Linked DNA regions of Cytobacillus luteolus. The protein of the gene in region 2 interacts with the protein of the main gene of each other region in a pairwise test. Links are inferred from orthologs where the notes say so. Each region holds a gene or a part of one and is shown on either strand. Other genes may lie near its edges.

Region 1 (3,934 bases), on a different replicon or contig from region 2:
TTGACCTACATACCCGTATAGTATCCCCGCTTGCATCGCACTAACCGTATTTTTCCCGATTATTTCATCTGGTTTTACGATTTCAATACGAGGTAGTTTCGCAGCCTTTGAATATAAAGCCTCTGTTGAAATTGCAATTCCTGGTGCGATTGCACCACCAATATATTGGTTATGTTCATTTATGTAACAATAGGTAGTAGCAGTTCCGAAATCAACTATGATTAGTGGCCCCCCAAATAAATGGATTCCCGCTACCGCATTTACTATACGGTCTGCTCCTACTTCACGTGGATTATCATATTTAATGTTTAATCCTGTCTTAATTCCAGGACCAACAATCAGTGGCTTTAAACCAAAATATTTGTTACACATCTTTTCAAGTGAAAACATAATTGGAGGTACAACCGAGGAAATAATGATTCCTTTTATATCGCTAAATTCAATATCAACGTGGTCTAACAGTGATCTTACTATCATTCCATATTCATCTTCAGTGCGATTTCTATTTGTTTCAATTCGCCAATGATAGGTCAACTCGTTCTTTTCGTATATTCCTAAAGCAATACTTGAGTTTCCTACATCTAATGCAAATAACATGTTAACTCACCAGAGCCTTTCATTCTATAAAAAAGGTGCCAAATACAACAATGTGTATCCGACACCCAGTAGAATTAATTACTTTTCTTCTTCTGTATCATTTGCTTCATCTTTTTTAGAGTTGATATTTACCTTTACATCATCACTTGGTTTGGAAGTTTCTTCCGCTGCATATGGACGATCAGGTAATTTACCTTCCTCATATAGACTTTTAATTTGTTCAGCATCAAGTGTTTCAATTTCTAACAATGTTTTAGCAACAAGCTCTAGCTTATCACGATTCTCTGTTAGAATAACCTTCGCTTTTTCGTAACATTCCTTAATTAAACTTTGAATTTCTAAGTCAATTTGATGAGCTATAGCATCACTATAATTCTGCTCATTATGGATATCACGACCAAGGAACACTTGACCACCTTGTGGTTGACCAAATTGAAGTGGTCCAAGCTTTTCACTCATACCGTATTCTGTAACCATCTTACGGGCTATACCTGTTGCACGCTGGAAGTCATTATGTGCGCCTGTACTTGCTTCTCCAAATACTACTTCTTCAGCTACACGTCCACCAAGTAATCCCGTAATTTTATCAAGTAATTCTGGTTTTGTCATAAAATAACGATCTTCTCTTGGAAGCATAACAGCATAACCACCAGCTTGACCACGAGGTACGATAGTTACTTTATGAACCATATCTGCTTCATCTAATACACAACCAATAATGGTGTGACCAGCTTCATGATATGCAACAATATTTCTTTCCTTTTTAGAAATGACACGACTCTTCTTCGCAGGTCCTGCAATAACACGATCTGTTGCTTCGTCGATATCAGACATATCCACTTTCTTTTTGTTACGTCTTGCTGCGATTAGAGCAGCTTCGTTTAATAGGTTCTCTAAATCTGCTCCAGAGAAGCCTGGTGTACGAGCAGCAATCGCTTTAAGATTAACAGATTCATCTAAAGGCTTACCTTGAGCATGTACTCCTAGAACAGCCTCTCTTCCTTTTAAGTCTGGACGATCAACTGTAATTTGTCTGTCAAAACGACCTGGACGTAAAAGGGCTGGGTCAAGAATATCCGGACGGTTTGTCGCTGCAATAATAATAATTCCTTCATTTGCACCGAATCCATCCATTTCAACGAGTAGTTGGTTTAGGGTTTGCTCACGTTCATCATGTCCTCCACCTAGACCAGCACCACGTTGTCGACCTACAGCATCGATTTCATCAATAAAGATTATACACGGGGCATTCTTTTTAGCATTTTCAAATAGGTCACGTACACGTGAAGCCCCTACTCCAACAAACATCTCTACAAAGTCCGAACCACTGATTGAGAAGAACGGAACTCCTGCTTCACCAGCAACTGCACGTGCTAATAAAGTTTTACCAGTACCTGGAGGTCCTACAAGAAGGACACCCTTAGGAATTCTTGCACCAAGCTCGGAGAATTTGCGAGGATCCTTTAAGAATTCAACAACCTCAACAAGCTCTTGTTTCTCCTCATCGGCACCTGCTACATCTTTAAATTTAACCTTTTTCTTTTCTTCACTATAAAGCTTTGCTTTACTCTTACCAAAGTTCATTACCCTGCTACCGCCACCTTGAGCTTGGTTAAGCAGGAAGAAGAATAAGATAAAGATAATAACAAAAGGAATTATGGAAGTGAAGAAGGTTACCCAACCACTTGTTTCTTCCGCTTGAAGTATCTTAATATCCGTATTTGCTGCAACAGCAGCATCAATACGTTCCATCACTCTTGGCATATTTGGAACATATGTAAGGAAGAACTGTTCAGCTTCATAGTTAGTCAATTGTCCACTTATCTCATACACCCCTCGTACAGGTTGCATAGATAGTGATTTGACATCACCATTTTCAAGATGAGTGATGAATTCATTGTAGTTCATTTCCTCTGTTTGCTGATTCGTTCCATTAAAAAAGCTAACTACACCGATAATTACCAAAAATATAAGTAAATAAAAGATCGTATTTCGAAAAATCCGATTCATCCCTTACCTCCTCCCACGATGAACAAACTATAGTCAATAGTATCATAGCGAATAGATTCATTACAACAAATAGCCCTTAACAAGTGCTATATATTTCCTTTACTGACAACTATTACCCCAGATGGAACCTGGAATATAATCATACTTCTTCAGTTGTATAGATATGTGGCTTTAATACACCGATATATGGTAAATTTCGATACTTTTCGATATAGTCTAGACCATATCCTACTACAAAAGCATCTGGTACTTGGAAGCCAACATAATCAGCCTCTATATCCGCTTTTCTTCCAGAAGGTTTATCTAATAAGGTAACAATTTTGATTGATTTTGCCTTTCTGTGTCTGAAAAGCTCTACCAAGTTACTCAATGTTAACCCACTATCGATAATATCTTCGATAATTAAGATATCTCGCCCCTCCACTGAAGTGTCTAAATCCTTTAGGATTTTAACTTGTCCAGATGAAACAGTTAAGTGGCCATAGCTGGAAACATCCATGAAATCGATTTCCAAATATGTATCAATTCGTTTTAATAAGTCCGCCATAAATGGCATAGCACCTTTTAAAACACCAATTGCTAACGGAAAACGATCTCTATAATCTTCCGTTAAAGTCATACCTAACTCTTTTACTTTTTCTTGTATTTCTTCCTCGGTAATCAGAACTTTCTCAATATCTTGCTTCATTCTACTTTGCCCCCTAGACGTTGGTTGCCCTTATGTTGTAGTAATATGTACCTTCCTTTTGATCGATCAGTGGCTTCATAGGTTGATTTTTTTAAGCCTGGTAACCAGATAATATCTCCAGTACCATTTTCTATAATCGGCCAAATGTCCCTATCCTTCATGGGAATTTTACGGTCAATAAAAATATCTTTTACCTTTTTCCTTCCCTTCATGCCTTTTAATGTCATTTTGTCACCAATCTCCCTATTTCTTACCTTTAAGGGAAATGACAGAGTGTCAGGGTCAATAATAAAATAGTTGTTACCTGTTTTATCACTAGGATAGTGTTCCCAAACCTCTGTAATTATTACCCCTCCACCTGGAAGGATACTTTGGCCTGGTCCATCTATCGTAAAACAAAAGGAGCTATTTTTCATTTCATGAAAGGTAAATAAACAATCGTCATATGAACGTTCTACTCGTAAATGATTCGGAAAGTGTAATGTTCCAGATGAACGATTGCCAGAAAGAAGGGTTAATAAACTTTCAATATGTATGTTAGAAAGAGTCGAAGGTATCTCTCCATAAAGATAGTTTAATATTAGTTGAATACCACGCCTTTGTAAAGGATTAGGCATGTTCATGAAACTACTGATCTTA
Region 2 (8,979 bases):
CTTTAGAAGCTCCTTCCTATCAATTGCTATGATAGTATATGGGAGGAGCCCATCCAGTGTGAAAGTCTTATTTTGGGTGAAACTTTATTTTAACCTTTGGCATTTAGGGCAGAAATGAGTACCTCTTCCCCCAACCACGATTTTTTCAAGTGAGGTGCCACAATGTTTACACGGTTCTGCTTTTCTTCCGTACACAAACAATTCAAGTTGAAACATTCCTATTTCTCCTTGAGTATTAACATAGGATCTAATCGTACTTCCACCCTTATTAACAGCTTCTTGCAAGGTGCTGACAATCTCCTGATGTAATTTTTTGATTTCCTTAGGCTTTAGAGAATTAGCTTCCCGCTCAGGATGAATACCTGCTCGAAATAATGCTTCATCTACGTAGATATTGCCTAATCCAACAACAATTTTTTGGTCAAGCAAAGCTACTTTAACCTTTCGATTGGTTTTCATTAATCCTTCTTTTAAAACCTTTTCAGTAAATTCTTCCGAAAAAGGCTCGGGTCCAAGCTGAGAAAGAGGCATCTCCATCTCTTCTACACCTTTTTTAAATAGATGCATTGTACCGAACTTTCTTACGTCCTTATATCTTAGCTCCGTGTTATCTGTAAAGGTGAAGAAAACGTGGGTGTGCTTATCATAAGGTTCATCGTTAGAATATAATCCATACCTTCCTTCCATCCGTAAATGAGAGACTAATACATAATCATCTAAAATGAACTTAAGAAATTTCCCTCTTCTTGAAATCTCATGTATGGTTTGTCCTTTTAATGCATCAATAAATTGTTCGGCCTCAGCAGGTTTTTTGACCATTTTGGGCCAAAGAACTCTTACTTCTTCAATTTTTTTGCCGAGTACTAATTGTGCAAGAGTTCTTCTTACTGTTTCTACTTCTGGTAATTCAGGCAATGCTTTCACTTCCTTTATTATTTCGCGTCATACCAAGTTGGGCCATATGAATAATCAACCTTTAACGGAACTTCAAGTTTAACCGCATTCTCCATTACTTCAGGTACAATTTTTTCTAAACGTTCAATTTCATGTCTAGGTGCTTCAAAAATAAGTTCATCGTGAACCTGTAGCAATAACTTTGATTCTAACTTCTCTTCTACTAGACGGTCTGCCATATCAATCATCGCCTTTTTGATAATGTCCGCGGCGCTACCTTGTATCGGAGTATTCATAGCTGTGCGTTCTGCAAAGCTACGAACATTAAAATTACGGCTAGTTATTTCAGGAATGTAACGACGGCGTTGAAGTAAAGTTGACACATATCCTTTCTGCTTAGCGTCCTGAACGATCTCCTCCATATAGTTTTTCACACCAGGGAAACTTTCCAAATAACGCTCTATGAATTGACCTGCTTCCTTTCTGGTTATACCCAGACTTTGAGAAAGGCCGTAATCACTAATTCCATATACTATACCAAAATTAACAGCTTTTGCTTGGCGTCTCATATCTCCGGTCACCTCTTCAGCCGAGACATGGAATACATCCATTGCTGTTTTCGTGTGTATATCTAAATCTTTGTTAAATGCTTCAATTAAGTTCTCATCGTTTGCAATATGTGCAAGTACCCTTAACTCAATTTGCGAGTAGTCTGCTGCAAAGATAACCCAATCCTTTTGCGAAGGGATAAAGGTTTGTCTGATTTTTCTACCTTCCTCTAAACGAATAGGGATATTTTGCAAATTAGGATCAATTGAACTTAGTCTCCCTGTTTGCGTTAACACCTGATTGAATCTTGTATGGACCTTACTTGAATCCTCGTAAATGACCTTTAATAATCCTTCAATATAGGTCGATTGAAGTTTTCCAAGTTGTCGATAATGCAGAATGTGTTCAATTATTTCATGCTTATTTGATAACTTTTCAAGAACATCAGCTGATGTTGAATATCCGGTCTTTGTCTTTTTTACAGGTGGTAAATTAAGTTTCTCGAAAAGGATAGAACCGAGTTGTTTAGGTGAATTGATATTAAACTTTTCTCCTGCACTCTCAAAGATATTTTGTTCTAAAGAATTAAGCTTTTGCCTTAATTCTTCTCCCATCGATTTTAATCGTTCGACATCAACTGTTATACCTGTTGCTTCCATCTCAGCTAAAATTAAGGTAAGCGGCAATTCAAGTTCCGTAAAAAGTTCAAGTTGCTCATTTTCAACCAACTCTTCATTTAATTTATCTTTTAAATAGTGAAGTGCTTTCGCTTCTCTTATTAAATGCTCGGCAAGTACGTCCTGTTGTGGAATCGTGCGTTTTGCACCTTTTCCATACACCGTTTCGTCTGCTTGTATATTTCCATATCCCTTTACTTTGGCAATTGAAGCAATATCAACAGTTGATTCTGAAGGGTTAAGAATATACGAGGCAATTAAACAATCAAAATCAATTCCTTTTAATTGTATTCCCTTCCACCTTAAGCCAACGATAGAGCTTTTTGCATCAAAGACATTCTTGCGTTGTTGCTCATCTTCAGCCCATGCTTTGAACTCCATTGATTGTAAGGCAACATCAGTTGGTATAAAAAAGTTTCCGTTATCATTGACTATTGCAAAACCAAGGATATCTGCCTGATGATAATTTTCTTCAAGTATCTCAACTATTAAAGTAGACTCTTTAGCGAAAATATCTTCAGTAACCTCAGACACAATCTTGTAATCCACTTCCTCTAAAGCTGTAGTGTCTTCCTCTTCTGATACTCCGAGCTTGTCCAGTAATGAATTGAATCCTAGTTCTTTAAATATTGCAATAAGTTTTGATGGTTCATATCCATCATATTCAATTGTGTCTAGACCAACTTCAATGGGTGCTTCTTGGATTATGGTAGCCAATTCCTTACTCATCAAAGCCTGTGCTTTATTATCTGATAGTTTTTCCTTTAATTTATCTCCGCTTACCTGATCAATAGACTCAAGTAAATTTTCTAGCGTCCCAAATTCTTTAAGTAGCTTTAAAGCTGTTTTTTCGCCAACGCCCGGTACACCAGGAATATTATCTGAACTATCTCCCATAAGACCCTTCATATCGATAATTTGTTCAGGACTAATTCCATACTTTTCTTGGACAAATTCTGGGGTATAGGAATCTACATCTGTGATCCCTTTTTTTGTTATATCCACTGTGATTTTGTCTGATGCTAATTGAGTTAAATCTTTATCTCCGGATATGACCTTTACTGTATAACCTTCTTTTGCTGCTTTTGCTGAAAGAGTACCAATAATATCATCTGCCTCGTAATTTTCAAGCTCGTAACGCTTAATGTTGTATGCATCTAATAATTCTCTTAGAAATGGAAATTGCTCTGATAATTCTGGTGGTGTTTTTTGACGGCCACCTTTGTATTCTCCAAATGTTTTATGACGAAATGTTGTTTTACCTGCATCAAATGCAACTAAAATATGGGAAGGTTTCTCGTCCTCCAGAATTTTCATAAGCATCATAGTGAAGCCATAAATTGCGTTTGTATGTACACCTTTTTCATTGCTTAGTAGTGGTAGTGCAAAAAAAGCACGATAAGCAATACTATTTCCATCTATTAATACTACCTTTTTTGACATCTTAATCCCCCATTTCTTCCTATATAGGTTACAATTTATATCTTGTCCGTTCCTTTCCGCTGCAGGCACTTGCTTTCCGCGCGGGGAATTATGAAAAAGCCAAAATATAAAAAGACACTATTTTCTTCTATATATTTTAGCATGACTAAATACAGAAAGGAAAATAGTGCCTATTATAAATTGGGTTTATTCAGTGTAGCCCATTAATATTCTTGCATATGGTGATTCTGAAGGTAAGATGATGACCGTTTCACCATTGATTGTACGTTTGTAAGATTCTAAAGTTCGGTAAAGGTTATAAAAGCTAGGGTCCTTGGTAAAGGCGTTATTATAAACTCTTGCCGCTTCTCCTTCCCCTTCACCACGAATTGTTTCTGCATCTGCCTGGGCTTTGGCTAATAGTTCTTTTACTTCTCTATCCGTGTTCGCTATAATCCTATTTTTCTCCGCATCACCCATAGATAAATATTCTTGAGCTTTTGACTCACGTTCAGAAATCATTCGAGTAAATACGGATAGCTCGTTTTCTTTAGGTAAATCTGTTCTCTTCATACGAATATCGGTTACAGATATACCGTAGTTATCTCGCTCTAACAGTGTATTAACAATTTCTGTTACGCGATCATTTAAACTCCCTCTATTCGATTTTTCATCATTAATAATCTCGTCATAGTTTAATTGACCTAATTCAGTTCTCAATGCTGAGTATACAAACTCATCTAGCTTCGCTTCTGCATTTTCAACTGTACGGGTAACTGCAATCATTTGTTTTGGATTATCCACACGCCATAAAGCATAGTTATCGATAATAATACGTTTCTTGTCTTTTGTATTAATTTCAGCTTCCTCAACATCATAGACCATTTGATACTTTGGAAGTGTTGACACAGACTGAATAAAAGGAATTTTATAACTCAAACCAGGTTCACTTTCAATACGAACAACTTCTCCAAATTGACGGACTACCTTAAATTCTCCTTCTTTAACAATAAAAAGGTTTGTTAGCACAATAACGAGTAACGCAACAATAATTACGATGAAGATACCACCTTTAGTGTATTTCTTCCAATCGTTGTTTTGTTTACGTTGTTCAATGTCTATTACATTTTGATCAGTCATTAGTTACCACTCCCTTCTTGCGAGTCTTTAGGTGCAGTTTGTGTTTGTTTTTCAAGAGGTCTAATTGGAAGATATTTCATTGTATTGCCATCTTCACTCATAATGTAAATCTCTGCTCCCGGCAATACCTGGTCAAGAGTTTCTAACACTAAACGCTTACGAGTTATTTCAGGAGAGACTTTGTATTCTTCATAAAGTGCATTAAATTTCGCAACGTCCCCACGAGCTGTTTCAATTCTAGCTGCTCTATCTCCTTCAGCTCTTGAAATAATTGCGTCCTTTTCCCCTTCAGCTTCCTGTGTTCGTTGATTTCGATATTTATTTGCTTCGTTAATCTTTGTATTCATCGTTTCACGAGCATCCGTTACATTTGTAAAAGCTTTACGAACATCATCATTTGGAAGCTCAACATCTTGTAGTTTAACTGCTGTAACAGAAATTCCAATATCATATCTTTCAACTAATGAAATAAGCAAATCTCTTACCTCAGCTTCTATTTGAGCTTTTCCAGAGGTTAGAGCATCATCAATTCTTGAGCTCCCAATAATACTTCTTAATGAAGAAGAAGTTGCATTATATAAGATTTGTTGAGGATCTTCTGAATTATATAAATAACTTCCAGGATTAGTAATTTTCCATTGTACTACAAGATCAGCTAATACAATGTTTTCGTCCCCTGTAATCATTTTTGTTTCATCTGGAAAATCAACAATTTCTCCGTTTTTTTGATCATATCCAAATTGCAAACTAAATGTTTCCTTAGATAATTTTTGTACATCTTGGATTGGCCATGGTAGCTTAAAATGTAACCCTGGTTCACTAATCCCTTCATTTACTTTACCAAATGTTAAGATTACTGCTTGCTCAGATTCATCTACTGTGTACCAAGATGTGAATGCTGTAATACCAAGTAGAATGATAACCAATGATAGTCCCGCCGTGATAAAAATTCGTTTCAGACTCATCATGTTGCTTTCCCCCTTATTCTATAGTTTAACCCAATTTCATATATTACTAGATTATTGGAAGTTAGGTATTTACACCGATTGCTCGGGATATAGTTATATACGAGTGAAAGTCTAGAAAGTTTCAAAAAAGATTTTATACGTATTTGAATTATATATAATTTAAAAAATAACCCTAAAAGAGTTATTTTTTTTCACTGTTATTAAATTCTTGAACGGATCTTCTTGAATTATCATAAGTTTCGCTGTATTGATCATTTGTATAGTCTTTTATTACACTTCTCCAAAATGCTTGTGCTGGATAGTTTTTTGCAATTTGTGTAATTTTCCAATCACCCAAGAACATATCAAATATCCTCCGAGCAACGACTTTCCCTATACCTTTTCCTGCATATTTCTTGAGTATAAAAAACTCAGCAATAGAGGCTGGACTTGTTTCGGTTTGGCTATTTACTAAAACAAAACCAGCTAATACATCATCTACTTTTATAAAAAATGGATGCTTATTTTCGTGTATCCAATACTCTTCAAGATTAAAAGGGTCATATAAACCTTGTTCATTGACTTCAATACTATTAATAAATTGACTAAAATCATAAATATAAAACTGCATAATATTATGTAATATTTGTTGTTCATTCTTTTCTACTCTTAAAACTTCAATATTCATATCTCACCTCAAAGAAATTTAACTGCAAATTCAATTTAACTAAAATTGGCAATTAAATCAAGATAAAAAAGAGACAAGACCTTTTTAAGGACTTGTCTTTCAAAAAAATTCCTCGGATGAAGGGGTCTTCAAAATTAGTGTAGAGGATTATTGTTAAACTCATATAAATCTACTGTAAAAATTCTGTAAATTTTTTAAGAAATGCTTCTTTTTAAGTTAACTATAAATGTAGTACCTTCACCAACTTTACTGTTCACAGCCAGTGTCCCATGATGAGCTTCAACAAGGTGTTTTACAATCGCTAAACCTAATCCAGTTCCGCCTGAGTTTCTACTCCTTGCCTTGTCCACTCGATAAAACCTTTCAAATATCCGAGGAATTTCATCCTTTTCAATACCTATTCCAGTGTCCCTAATCTTAACTTGAATGGTGTCTTCTAAATCACTAACTTCAATTAAAACTTTTCCCCCAGCTGGTGTATACGTAATGCCATTACTGATTAAATTTAGAAATACTTGTTTTAATCGATAGCTATCTCCCTCAACCATTGGTTGGTGACCTGACATTAGTGAGAGTTCAATATCTTTATTCTCTGCTTTTCCTCCCAGTAATACCAGTATCTCATTTAATATTTCAACAATATTTACCTGTTGGTAATTCAACTGAAAGCCTTGTTGCTCCATCTTAGATAAATCCAATAATTCCTGTATAAGCTCTTGGAGCCGATCACTTTCCTTAAGAATAATAGAAAGAAAATACTCTAATGTCTTTTCATCCTTCATTGCTCCATCTAAAAGAGTTTCTGAGAAACCTTTTATAGATGTAATCGGAGTTTTTAGTTCATGAGAAACATTGGCTACAAAGTCCTTCCTCATTTGTTCAAGTCTTTTTAATTCTGTGATATCATGGAAAAGAACTACAACACCTTTCCATTCACTATTCGTACCGATGATTGGTGTCCCATACACTTCGAAATGTCTTCGTTCAATTTTCAGAGGAAGAACAAGCTGTCTACGAACTTTTTCTTCTTTCATAAAAACTTCTTCAATTAATGACACAACCGATTTATGCGGTAAGGCTTCATTATAAAGATGTGATAAATAACTTGATGTTTCTATCTCAAATATTTCCTTGTAGGCACGATTTACAAGGTTGATATACCCCCTACCATCAATAAGAATAAGTCCACTTCCCATATTTTCTATTAAGGTTCGAAGGCGGTCATGCTGCATTTCATGTGCTTTAGTCATATCCTGTAGATTTCTAGCCAAAATATTAATCGAACGATTAAGTGCACTTGTTTCATCCAAATCGGTTTCATATGTTCTAGCCTTGAAGTTTCCCTTAGCTAATTCAATTGCAACTTTAGTAGCAGACTCAATCGGCTTCGTATACTGTGAAGTAATCCTTACTCCAAGAAACAGAATGACTATAAAAGCAACTCCTAAGCTACTAATTAATAATCCCCAAATTTGTTGGTTTACCTTTCTTAAAGAATCAACAGGAGAGCTAAGTATAATATATCCCTCAACAGTTTCGTCTGTAGCAAGTAAAGGCACTCCATAGTAATACATATCATATTCTTCTACAATTAAGTGAAAGCTCTTTTTGTCATTTACGTAATCATTTAGGATTGTACTTATATGTTGTTCATGAATGGTTTTACTATATTCCTCATGTCCATTCGCATCATACAGAATTTTACCGGCATGATTTATAATTGTTATTCTTGAATCAAGTGCTCCCTCTATGTTATGCATTTTCTCATTCAAATTAGGATGATAAAATAATCCACCTTCAGATACGTAGATTGAAACTAGGTCAGCTTCCTTTTCCATTCGTTCGTTAAATGTATTTAAATAGAAGCTTTTAAACATCTGTCCTAATAAAATCCCTAAACCGAGAAGCACAGAAACAATTAAGGTTATGAGAGCAAAGAGCAGCCGTGAACGAAAATTATTCATCCATTTTTGGCTCCTCTAGCTTGTAACCTAGCCCTCGAATGGTTTTTATATATACAGGTTTTTTTGAGTTACTCTCTATTTTTTCACGTAAGTGGCTGATGTGCACATCCACAATTCGTGTATCTCCAGCAAAATCATAATTCCATACAGCACTTAATAGCTGATCCCGAGTAAGAACTCTCCCCTTATTTCGTGCAAGATAAACAAGCAATTCGAATTCCTTCGGTGTCAGTTCTAACCTTACTTGATTTGTGTATGCTTCATAATGATCGGGTAGGATTCTTAACTCTCCAATCACAATATTCTCTGTATCAAGTTCCTCTTCTTTTTCAGTTTGAATATTCGTTCTTCTTAAAATGGCTTTTACTCGTGCAACCACTTCTCTTGGACTAAAAGGCTTAGTCATATAATCGTCTGCACCAAGTTCTAATCCAATAATTTTGTCAAATTCATCATCTTTAGCTGTTAACATTAATATTGGGGTTGTCACCTTTTGTTGGCGTAGTTGCTTACACACTTCAATTCCATCCATCTTAGGGAGCATCAAATCAAGTACAAGTATATCTGGTCTTTCATCTAATGCCTTTTGGAACCCTTCTTCTCCGTCCATTGCAGTAATAACCTCGAAGCCTGCTTGATTTAAGTTATACTGCAGCAATGTTGAAATTGATGGTTCATCGTCTACTACTAATACTTTT

Evidence for each region.
Region 1: the proteins of hflC (region 2) and ftsH interact in binary tests that used the Escherichia coli proteins (3 or more experiments, as listed by UniProt). The link is inferred for Cytobacillus luteolus from one-to-one orthologs.

The regions. Positions count from the first base shown.
Region 1 is NZ_JAGGKM010000010.1:10,957-14,890, forward strand. What follows is about bases 142-3,127. They hold ftsH (ATP-dependent zinc metalloprotease FtsH), read right to left. Parts: upstream 2,608-3,127; coding sequence 676-2,607; downstream 142-675. Other genes in these bases: J2Z26_RS20520 (type III pantothenate kinase), read right to left, coding at 142-597; hpt (hypoxanthine phosphoribosyltransferase), read right to left, coding at 2,747-3,127. In the rest of the region: more of J2Z26_RS20520, read right to left, coding at 1-141; more of hpt, read right to left, coding at 3,128-3,295; tRNA lysidine(34) synthetase TilS, read right to left, coding at 3,292-3,934. UniProt on the Escherichia coli protein: Acts as a processive, ATP-dependent zinc metallopeptidase for both cytoplasmic and membrane proteins. Plays a role in the quality control of integral membrane proteins.
Region 2 is NZ_JAGGKM010000004.1:306,174-315,152, forward strand. Bases 2,717-5,704 are described here. They hold hflC (protease modulator HflC), read right to left. Parts: upstream 4,683-5,704; coding sequence 3,750-4,682; downstream 2,717-3,749. Other genes in these bases: polA (DNA polymerase I), read right to left, coding at 2,717-3,563; hflK (FtsH protease activity modulator HflK), read right to left, coding at 4,682-5,650. Outside these bases: mutM (DNA-formamidopyrimidine glycosylase), read right to left, coding at 85-915; more of polA, read right to left, coding at 933-2,716; J2Z26_RS13585 (GNAT family N-acetyltransferase), read right to left, coding at 5,832-6,317; two-component system histidine kinase PnpS, read right to left, coding at 6,512-8,281; J2Z26_RS13595 (response regulator transcription factor), read right to left, coding at 8,274-8,979.